2 regions of the Planococcus sp. TJ-201 genome follow, and region 2 is predicted to be linked to the other one. Evidence: riboswitches for the same ligand, from Rfam matches in the RefSeq annotation. Region 2 holds a riboswitch; the other holds the start of a gene.

What was found. Region 2 has a riboswitch for thiamine pyrophosphate ahead of thiT (energy-coupled thiamine transporter ThiT). Riboswitches for the same ligand answer to the same signal wherever they lie in the genome.
Region 1: it holds a riboswitch for thiamine pyrophosphate, as region 2 does, so the genes downstream of both, tenA (thiaminase II) here and thiT (energy-coupled thiamine transporter ThiT) in region 2, are expected to answer to the same signal.

Annotation. Positions count from the first base shown of each region.
Region 1 covers NZ_JBZDOG010000003.1:371,695-375,906, reverse strand. The annotation lists gene thiD (bifunctional hydroxymethylpyrimidine kinase/phosphomethylpyrimidine kinase) at 1-38, opposite strand, end outside; gene thiM (hydroxyethylthiazole kinase) at 35-820, opposite strand; gene tenA (thiaminase II) at 822-1,505, opposite strand; TPP riboswitch at 1,591-1,694, opposite strand; gene AC4EG4_RS10180 (ABC transporter ATP-binding protein) at 1,716-2,840, opposite strand; gene rlmN (dual-specificity RNA methyltransferase RlmN) at 2,978-4,051, opposite strand; gene AC4EG4_RS10170 (VOC family protein) at 4,208-4,212, shown strand, end outside.
Region 2 covers NZ_JBZDOG010000009.1:42,187-46,398, reverse strand. The annotation lists gene AC4EG4_RS17215 (TspO-related membrane protein) at 88-822, shown strand; gene map (type I methionyl aminopeptidase) at 924-1,676, opposite strand; gene thiT (energy-coupled thiamine transporter ThiT) at 1,810-2,385, opposite strand; TPP riboswitch at 2,483-2,581, opposite strand; gene AC4EG4_RS17200 (M20 family metallopeptidase) at 2,728-3,801, shown strand; gene AC4EG4_RS17195 (hypothetical protein) at 3,867-4,013, shown strand.

The DNA.
Region 1 (4,212 bases), on a different contig from region 2:
GATCCAGCAATCGTCAAAGTTTGCGGAATCTTAGTCATAGCCTTCCCTCCTGCAAATAGATTTGTTCTTTTACTTTATCGTCGGTCAAGGTGGCCAGCTGATTGATAAAAGCCAGCTGAAAATCACCTGGAAGTGCCGCAAGTTTAGCAGCCCGTTCACCGGCAATTGCATAAAACTGCAGCATGCGGCTAACTGTTTTCAAAGGATCTTCAGATTCAACGGCCATTCCTGCAGCAACCACACTGCTCAATAAGCAACCCGTTCCTGTGATGGAAGCCATGATCGGGTCGCCGAAAGGGATTTCTTCTGTTGATTTTCCATCAGTAACAACATCCGTCTTTCCTGTAACTGCGACCAGCAAGCCCAGTTTTTTTGCAGTCGAGATGGCCAGTTCTCTGACGTCTAGAAGCCCCTCTCCGGCATCTACTCCTTTGGACTGCCACTGTTCACCTGCTATAGCTGCAAGCTCTCCTGCATTGCAGCGAAGGACGCTGACGTCAACTGCATCCAAAATTTTGCGGACAGTCTCTTTCCGAAAGAGGCTCGCTCCTGCCCCCACTGGATCCAGCACTACTGGAATTCCAAGCCGATTAGCAGTCGCCCCAGCAATCAACATGCTTTTCAGCGACTCTGCATGCAGCGTTCCGATGTTCAATGACAAGGCTTGCGACAAAGCAGCGAGCTCTGCGGCTTCTTCCGGTGCCTCTCCCATGATCGGCGAAGCACCAATGGCCAGTAAGCCGTTCGCTTGAAAATTGGATACCACATGATTGGTGATACAGTGGATAATCGGGGTTTTTCTTTTGATCTGATGAATCATTTTATACACCTGCCTTTTCACTAGCATCTATAGACCAGCATTCTTTTCGCCATGCCTGGTCCCAAAAGTTCCACTCGTAATAACTGCTCTTGTGGAAATGGCTTTTCAACTCTTTTCGGCGTTCTTCCGGCAGTCCTTCCGCCAATTGATCCATGCGGGCAATCTGTTCATTGACAAGCGCCCCAAATTCCTCGGAGCCATATGTTTCAATCCACCGGTCATAAATCGGATGATCTGGCTTGGCGTTCTTCAGGCGTTCCCCAATCTCGTAGTAAAGCCAATAGCAGGGCAAAATAGCGGCCAGCACATCGGCCAAGTCACCAGCCGACGCACGGTACATATGCGATACGTAAGCATAAGCAGACGGCGAAGGCTCAAAGGCAGTCCAGTCTGCTTCTGTGACTTCAAGCAGCTCCATGAATGATTCGTGGAGCGCCATTTCGGCACTGCACGTATGCGCAGAATGAACGGCAAAACGCTGGGTGGTTTCTAAATCTGTTGCTTTGGATGCTCCCAGGGCCTGCACTTTGGCAAAATGCGATAAATAATAAGCGTCCTGCATTACATAAAAACGAAAAACATCGATCGGCAATGTCCCATCTTCAATTCCTTTGACGAATGGATGATCAAAGCTTGCCTGCCACAGACTGTTGCATTCTTTTCTCGCTTCTTTACAAAATGTCATATTCCCATCTCCCTTTCTTTTTGGACAAAATAAAAACGCCGCTTCCCAGTAAAGGGAAGCGGCGTATGCAGTCGATAAAGGAAATAGCAGACGGTCGCCACTTCCCTCCGCTGGTATGATCCAGATCAGGTTCAAAGGGTCCGAGCTTATGCTCGTCTCAGCCGATATCCGGCTCCCCTAGTGGTGTTTTTATTTAAGTTTTCGAAATTACTATATCATAGTTTCTGATAATTCTATAGCTTTTATGCGATTTCCCGTTTCTTCATCAAAGAAATGGGCATGGGCCATATCAAATGCAAGCGTAGCGGTATCTCCGGGCTCAATGGTGGTCGCAGCTTCAACACGTGCAATAAATTCCTGCTCCGCGTATACCGCGTGCAGAATGGTTTCAGCCCCTGTCAATTCAGCAACCGTAATAACCGCTTCAAACTCACTTGCCGGAATACCTGACAAATCTTCATTGTTGACGTGAATATGCTCTGGACGGATTCCCAACGTCACCGACTTGCCTTCGTAGCCTTCACTCTTCAGCGTGGCCATTATCGGTGCCGGGATATCCAGTACTTTGTCGCCCATTATATAAGTACCTTGATCGATTTTTCCCTCAAAGAAGTTCATGGCAGGAGAGCCGATAAAACCACCCACAAAGCGGGTTTCCGGAAAATCATAGACTTCTTTTGGCGAACCGACCTGCTGAATCAACCCGTCTTTCATGATGACGATACGGGTAGCCATCGTCATGGCTTCTGTTTGGTCATGTGTCACATAAATAGTGGTTGTTTTCAGCCTTCTGTGCAACTTGACAATTTCCGCCCGCATTTGCACGCGCAGCTTGGCATCCAAGTTGGACAGCGGCTCATCCATCAGGAAAACATTTGCGTCCCGCACGATGGCACGTCCTAACGCGACACGCTGGCGCTGCCCTCCTGATAAGACTTTGGGTCTTCTATCCAGGTAATCTTCTAATCCGAGTATCGCTGCAGCCTCTTCGACAAGCCGCTTAATCTCGGATTTCTTCACTTTTCGCAGCTTCAAGCCAAAAGCGATATTTTCAAATACCGTCATATGCGGGTATAGGGCATAGTTCTGAAAAACCATTGCAATGTCCCGATTTTTCGGTTCAACCTCATTCATCAGCTTGTCATCTATGTACAATTCACCTTCTGTGATTTCCTCCAACCCAGCAATCATCCGGAGAGTGGTAGACTTCCCGCATCCAGAGGGCCCCACAAAAACAATAAATTCTTCATTTTGAATGTGGAGATTAAAATCCGATACAGCAAGAGCACCTTTATCATATCGTTTCCCCAGTTTTTCAATTCTGATCTCTGCCATTTCGCATTCTCCTTTTGTATCTTTGTTGTCTTAATTATAGACAATTATCTGTAAATTACAAACAACCCAAAAAGATCTAAAGGACGAAAAACAAAAAAGCGTTCCTGAAAACCTCAGGAACGCTTTTTTCCATTCTATTAAACGGTAGCCACTTTTTTCTCTTTTTTGATTTGCTTGCTTCGCAATTGGCCGCAAGCTGCGTCGATGTCGGCGCCTTGTTCGTGGCGAACGCCGCAATTGATGCCTTTTTTCTTCAAAGCGTCGTAGAAAGCCGTAATGGCTTCTGGAGTGCTTTGCTGATACTGATCGTGTTCATCAACTGAGTTGTAAGGGATCAAGTTGACGTATGATAGATGACGCTTGTCTTCCAGCAATTTCGCCAATTGATTTGCTTCTTCCACATGGTCGTTGACGTCGCGTAATAAAATGTATTCAAATGTGATGCGGCGGTTGGATTTTTCCAAATAGTAATCAATTGATGCCATCAGTTTCTCGATTGGGTACGCTTTGTTGATTTTCATGATGCGTGTACGCAATTCGTTGGTTGGGGCATGAATCGAAATAGCTAAATTCACTTGCAACCCTTCGTCCGCATAGTCATAAATTTTCGGTACAATACCACTTGTCGAAACCGTGATGTGGCGAGCTCCAATAGCTAAGCCTTTTTGCGAGTTGACGATGTTCAGGAAGCCCATCAAGTTCGTGTAGTTATCAAACGGTTCGCCAATACCCATTACTACGATATGGCTGACGCGCTCTTCTTTTTGCTGAGTATCAAAATGTGCTTGTACTTGCATGATTTGCTCAACAATTTCGCCCGCGTTTAAATCACGGCTCTTTTTCAAAAGTCCGCTGGCGCAAAAACTGCAGCCGATGTTACAGCCGACTTGTGTCGTGACACAAACTGAATTCCCGTATTTGAAACGCATCAATACTGTTTCAATCAAGTTGCCATCCTGCATTTGGAAAAGGAACTTGATTGTTCCGTCCGCTGATTCCTGTTTGACGGTTTCTTTCAATGTCCGGATGGCAAAGTTGTCTTCGAGCAACTGGATGCAGTCCTTCGAAAGATTGTTCATTTCTGCAAATTCCGTGACGCGTTTAATATACAACCAGTCCCATACCTGCTCGGCACGGTACTTTTTCTGGCCGTTCTCTAAAAACCATTCTTTTAACTGATCTATCGTTAACCCATAGATGGAATTTTTCATTTTAGTACCCTCATTTCAAATTTCACAATTGCTTATTATAATACTAAAAATAACGCTTGACAACAACTATTTTTGTTTAGACAGAAAAGTCTAACTTTACTTTTTGCTTAATTTGTTATTCTTGCGGGTAGAGAAAGGTAGAAAGGAGTGGTTGTTATGAG
Region 2 (4,212 bases):
TATCGCCATTTCTAGGAATTTTTTTGGAAAAGGATATTTGTTGATTGAAACGGCTACCGTTATACTGAAATGAAGGAGGGATTCCGCATGATTCGTATTTTGCTTATGACAATCGCTTTTATATCCGTAGTTGTCATGAATACTTTAGCAAACACCTTGCCATTGAATAACCAAACCACAGGCGAAATTTCTAATCGGCTTCTCGTCCTATTTACTCCAGCTGGCTATGTATTTTCGATTTGGTCTATCATTTATCTATTGCTGGCTGTTTGGATCATTGCTTTCTGGGTGCGTTTTAAAAAGGGAGAGATTCCTTCATCCAAGATCGCTTTGTTTTTCATCTTAAGCTGCATCTTTAATATCGGCTGGCTGCTGTTGTGGCATTACGAGTTTTTTGCTTGGTCAATCATTGCAATGCTCGGATACCTGGTAGCGTTGATCGCCCTTTACCTGCAATATGGAAATTCGGAACGAACTTTTACTGAACGGCTTCCAATTTCAGTTAATATGGGTTGGATCAGTGTTGCAACCATTGCCAATATCAGCTTTGTTCTGACTTATTACAATTGGAGCGGATGGGGACTCAGTGATCAGCTCTGGACAGTAATCATGCTGACAGTGGCGACTGCACTCGCTTTGCATATTCGCTTCCACCATTTCGATATTCCGTTTGCCGCGGTCTTCATCTGGGCATTTATCGGAATCGCCGTCAAGCATGGTACAGGTGAAATGCTGGTAACAACAGCCTCTCTTTTCCTGAGCGGTGTTATCTTAACCGGTATTTTGCTCATCAAAAAAAGAACGGCTCCAGCAGTTCAATAAAACTGCGGACTACTCGATACAAACGAGTAGGTCCGCAGTTTTTTTGCAGAAAAAAAGATCCGGTTTATGGACCGGATCTTTTTGTTTCTCTATTTAATTTGTTATTTATCCAGCTTGGTAAGCAAAATGGGTTCGCCTTTTGTGACAAGAACCGTGTGCTCAATCTGCGCCACCAAAGATTGGTCCGGCGTAATAAATGTCCAGCCATCGCCAGATTCTACAATGTGCTCGGCTTTCTGCGAGATAAATGGCTCTACTGCCAGCACCATGCCTTCTTTCAGGATGGTCGTCTCCCATGCATCGTAATAATTTAAAATGTGCTGAGGAGCTTCGTGCAACGATTTGCCGATGCCATGGCCGGTCAGATTCTTGATGACGAACAATCCTTGTTCTTTTGCTTCGCGTTCAACTGCTTTGCCGATTTGGTTAAGCTTTGCACCAGCTTTTACTTTTGTCATCGCACGATCAAAAGCCGAAGCAGCCGCCTCACAAATTTTTTCTTTGTCCGCATGCCCTTCCCCAACAACAAACGAAATGCCAGTGTCAGAGAAAAAACCTTCGTATGAGCCGGAAACATCGATATTCACAATATCCCCATCCTGGATTACGCGGTCGCCCGGAATGCCATGAGCTACTTCTTCGTTAACGCTGATGCACGTAAATCCTGGGAAATCATATTCCGATTTCGGACCGGAAACACCGCCAAGCTCCTCAAAAAGTTTACCGCCTAATTCATCAATTTCCTTGGTAGTGACACCGGCTTTGGTTGCAGCCTTCATCGTTTCCCGAATTTCAGCTACCATTTGGCCAGCTTTTTTTAACATTTCAATATCTTTTTCATTAGTTGCTATCATCAATGACCCTTCTTTCAAGCTTTTCTATTCAAGAATTATACCACAAAATTAAATCACAGGCTCCTGGTTCGGTCCATTTTATCCCTTGCATTGGCATAGAAAAGAAGGCTGTCCAAGGACAGCCTTCCCATTTTTAGGCTTCTGCATCCACCAGCTTTGGGGCTGCCGCAAAAAGCGCAGCACAGACAAAAGCCGCCAGCAAAAATACCGGTATCATATAAGTTGCATTGTAGATGACCGAGTAGATGACCACATTGCCTTCAGCAAACATGCTGAAGAACAAGATCCCCGTCACCACGTGAACAAGATAACGAAGCGCCGAAGCAATCAATACACCCAATACAATTACCGTAAGCATCTTTCCAGTTTGTTTGGTTTGTGCATGCTGCAAGTATTTTGTGCGCATGACGCCTGCCAGACCTACCACTCCATATGCCAAAAGATAGTCCAACAACACTTGCATGACGACGAATCCAAACGACAATGGTGTGACCGAGATAAAACCGGAAACAATTTGCAGCAGACCCACAAGGAATCCCGTCAGCACACCGGCACCGACTCCTCTTCTAAAAGCGATCAATACGATTGGAATCATCACCAGACTGACAGATCCGCCTTGTGGCATCCGGAACGAAATAAAATCCAGAACAAACCCAAGAGCTGCGAAAATGGCGATTTCCATCATTAACAAAACTTTTTTATTTCTCATGACTTCCTCCTTAATGTGTGATGCACATCACCAGAAGGGCCGTGAATAAAACCATATTAAAAACGACGCCAGGACAGAGCCTGGCGCCGTTGTAAGGGCCGGTTTCCATCCACATCCCTGCGCAAGTGTTAACTTACAGGTTCAAAGGGTAAGAACAATTTGTTCACTCTCAGCAAAAGCTCCCCTTGTGGTGTATACAACTATTTGACTTTCACCTGTATTGTACACAAGCCTCCTCTTTAATGCAAGGCTGTTTTAAGATAGTCTGATAGGGTAAAGAAATGAATAGAAAAGCTAATTGAAAGGTGGTGGAGGCAGCCGAGATTTCGGGCTTGCCAAAAAATGATTGAACTATTAAAAGACCTAATCAAAATTCAAAGTGATACAAAAGAAGGAGCAAACGAGGCTCTTCTTTTTTGTGCAGATTGGCTGAAGGAAAAAGGCGAAACGGTCACTGTCCATGACAACGAAGGCTATTTGATGTTGACCGCAACTAAAGGCCAAGGCGAAGAAACTTTAATTTGGAACGGCCACGTAGACGTTGTTCCAGGCCATAAAGAACAATTTTCTCCAGTCGAAGAACAAGACCGTCTTTACGGACGAGGGTCTGCAGATATGAAAGCCGGGGTTGCCGCAATGATGCAGGCGTTTATTGAACTCGACAGCAGCAGCCTTAACCGTATCGTTCAACTGCATATCGTAACCGATGAAGAAATTGGCGGCCGCAACACGTCGAAGTGGCTGGTTGAACAAGGATACCATGGCAACTTTGTTATTTGCGGAGAACCGACTGGACTGAAAGTTGGCCTGCAGTCCAAAGGTATTTTGCGGATGGATATGACGTTCAAAGGCAAACCTGCCCACGGTAGCCGTCCATGGGAAGGCATCAATGCCATTGAATCGGCGATGAAGTTCCATATGGCGATCACGGATCTGCCATTCCGAAAAGAATCAACCGAATATTACGAGCACCCTTCCGTCAACCTGCCAATCATTAAAGCAGGCGACCGCTATAACGTTGTTCCTGAAATTTGCGAAATGTCCTACGATATCCGCTTTATGCCAGGACAGGACAAAGATGAAATAATCCGTCAACTGGTAGAACTGGCTGATACATTAGATGTCGATATGGAATATAAAGCTTCAGGCTCTACACCTGCACTTACTACGACAAAAGAAAATTTATATATTCAAAGTTTGCAAAAAGCGATTTTGGACACAACTCAACAAGAACCCGTTTTATTCGGCCAGCACGGCGCAGCAGACACCCGCTACTATGCGGCAGTAACCGGCGGCGAAGGTGCTATTGAATTTGGCCCGAGCGGCGATGATTGGCATGGCAACGCTGAATATGTGTTGATTTCAAGTGTCCATTCTTATAAAGATATCTTGTTGGCACATGCGCAATCTGCATAAAAGGTTTGCAATCCGAAGAATTCGGGAAAATGATAAGTATTAACCCCATGAATGGAGAGATTTAAATGGCAATTGGCAGACTATTGAAATCAGCGATAAAATACGGACCGATCGCGTACCCGATCATTCGTAAAGTTTTAAATAAAAGAAAACAAGGCAAAGCTGGACAATCAGCTCCTCAACAGCCTGATACGCGTGGCAGAAAACGCTAAAATAAAAAAAGTTCCGGCATACACATGCCGGAACTTTTTTTTTTGGATTAAGAAATCAGCTTAAAATTCACGGGCGCTTCCGCTTTTCTTTGTCCAGACTTCAGCGCCCAGCTCTTTGGGTCATAAGCCAACCCAGCTGTGGGGCAAAGAGCGCCACACTGCCGGTCTGTCTTATGCCCAGCAGAGCTGCACGGGCGCT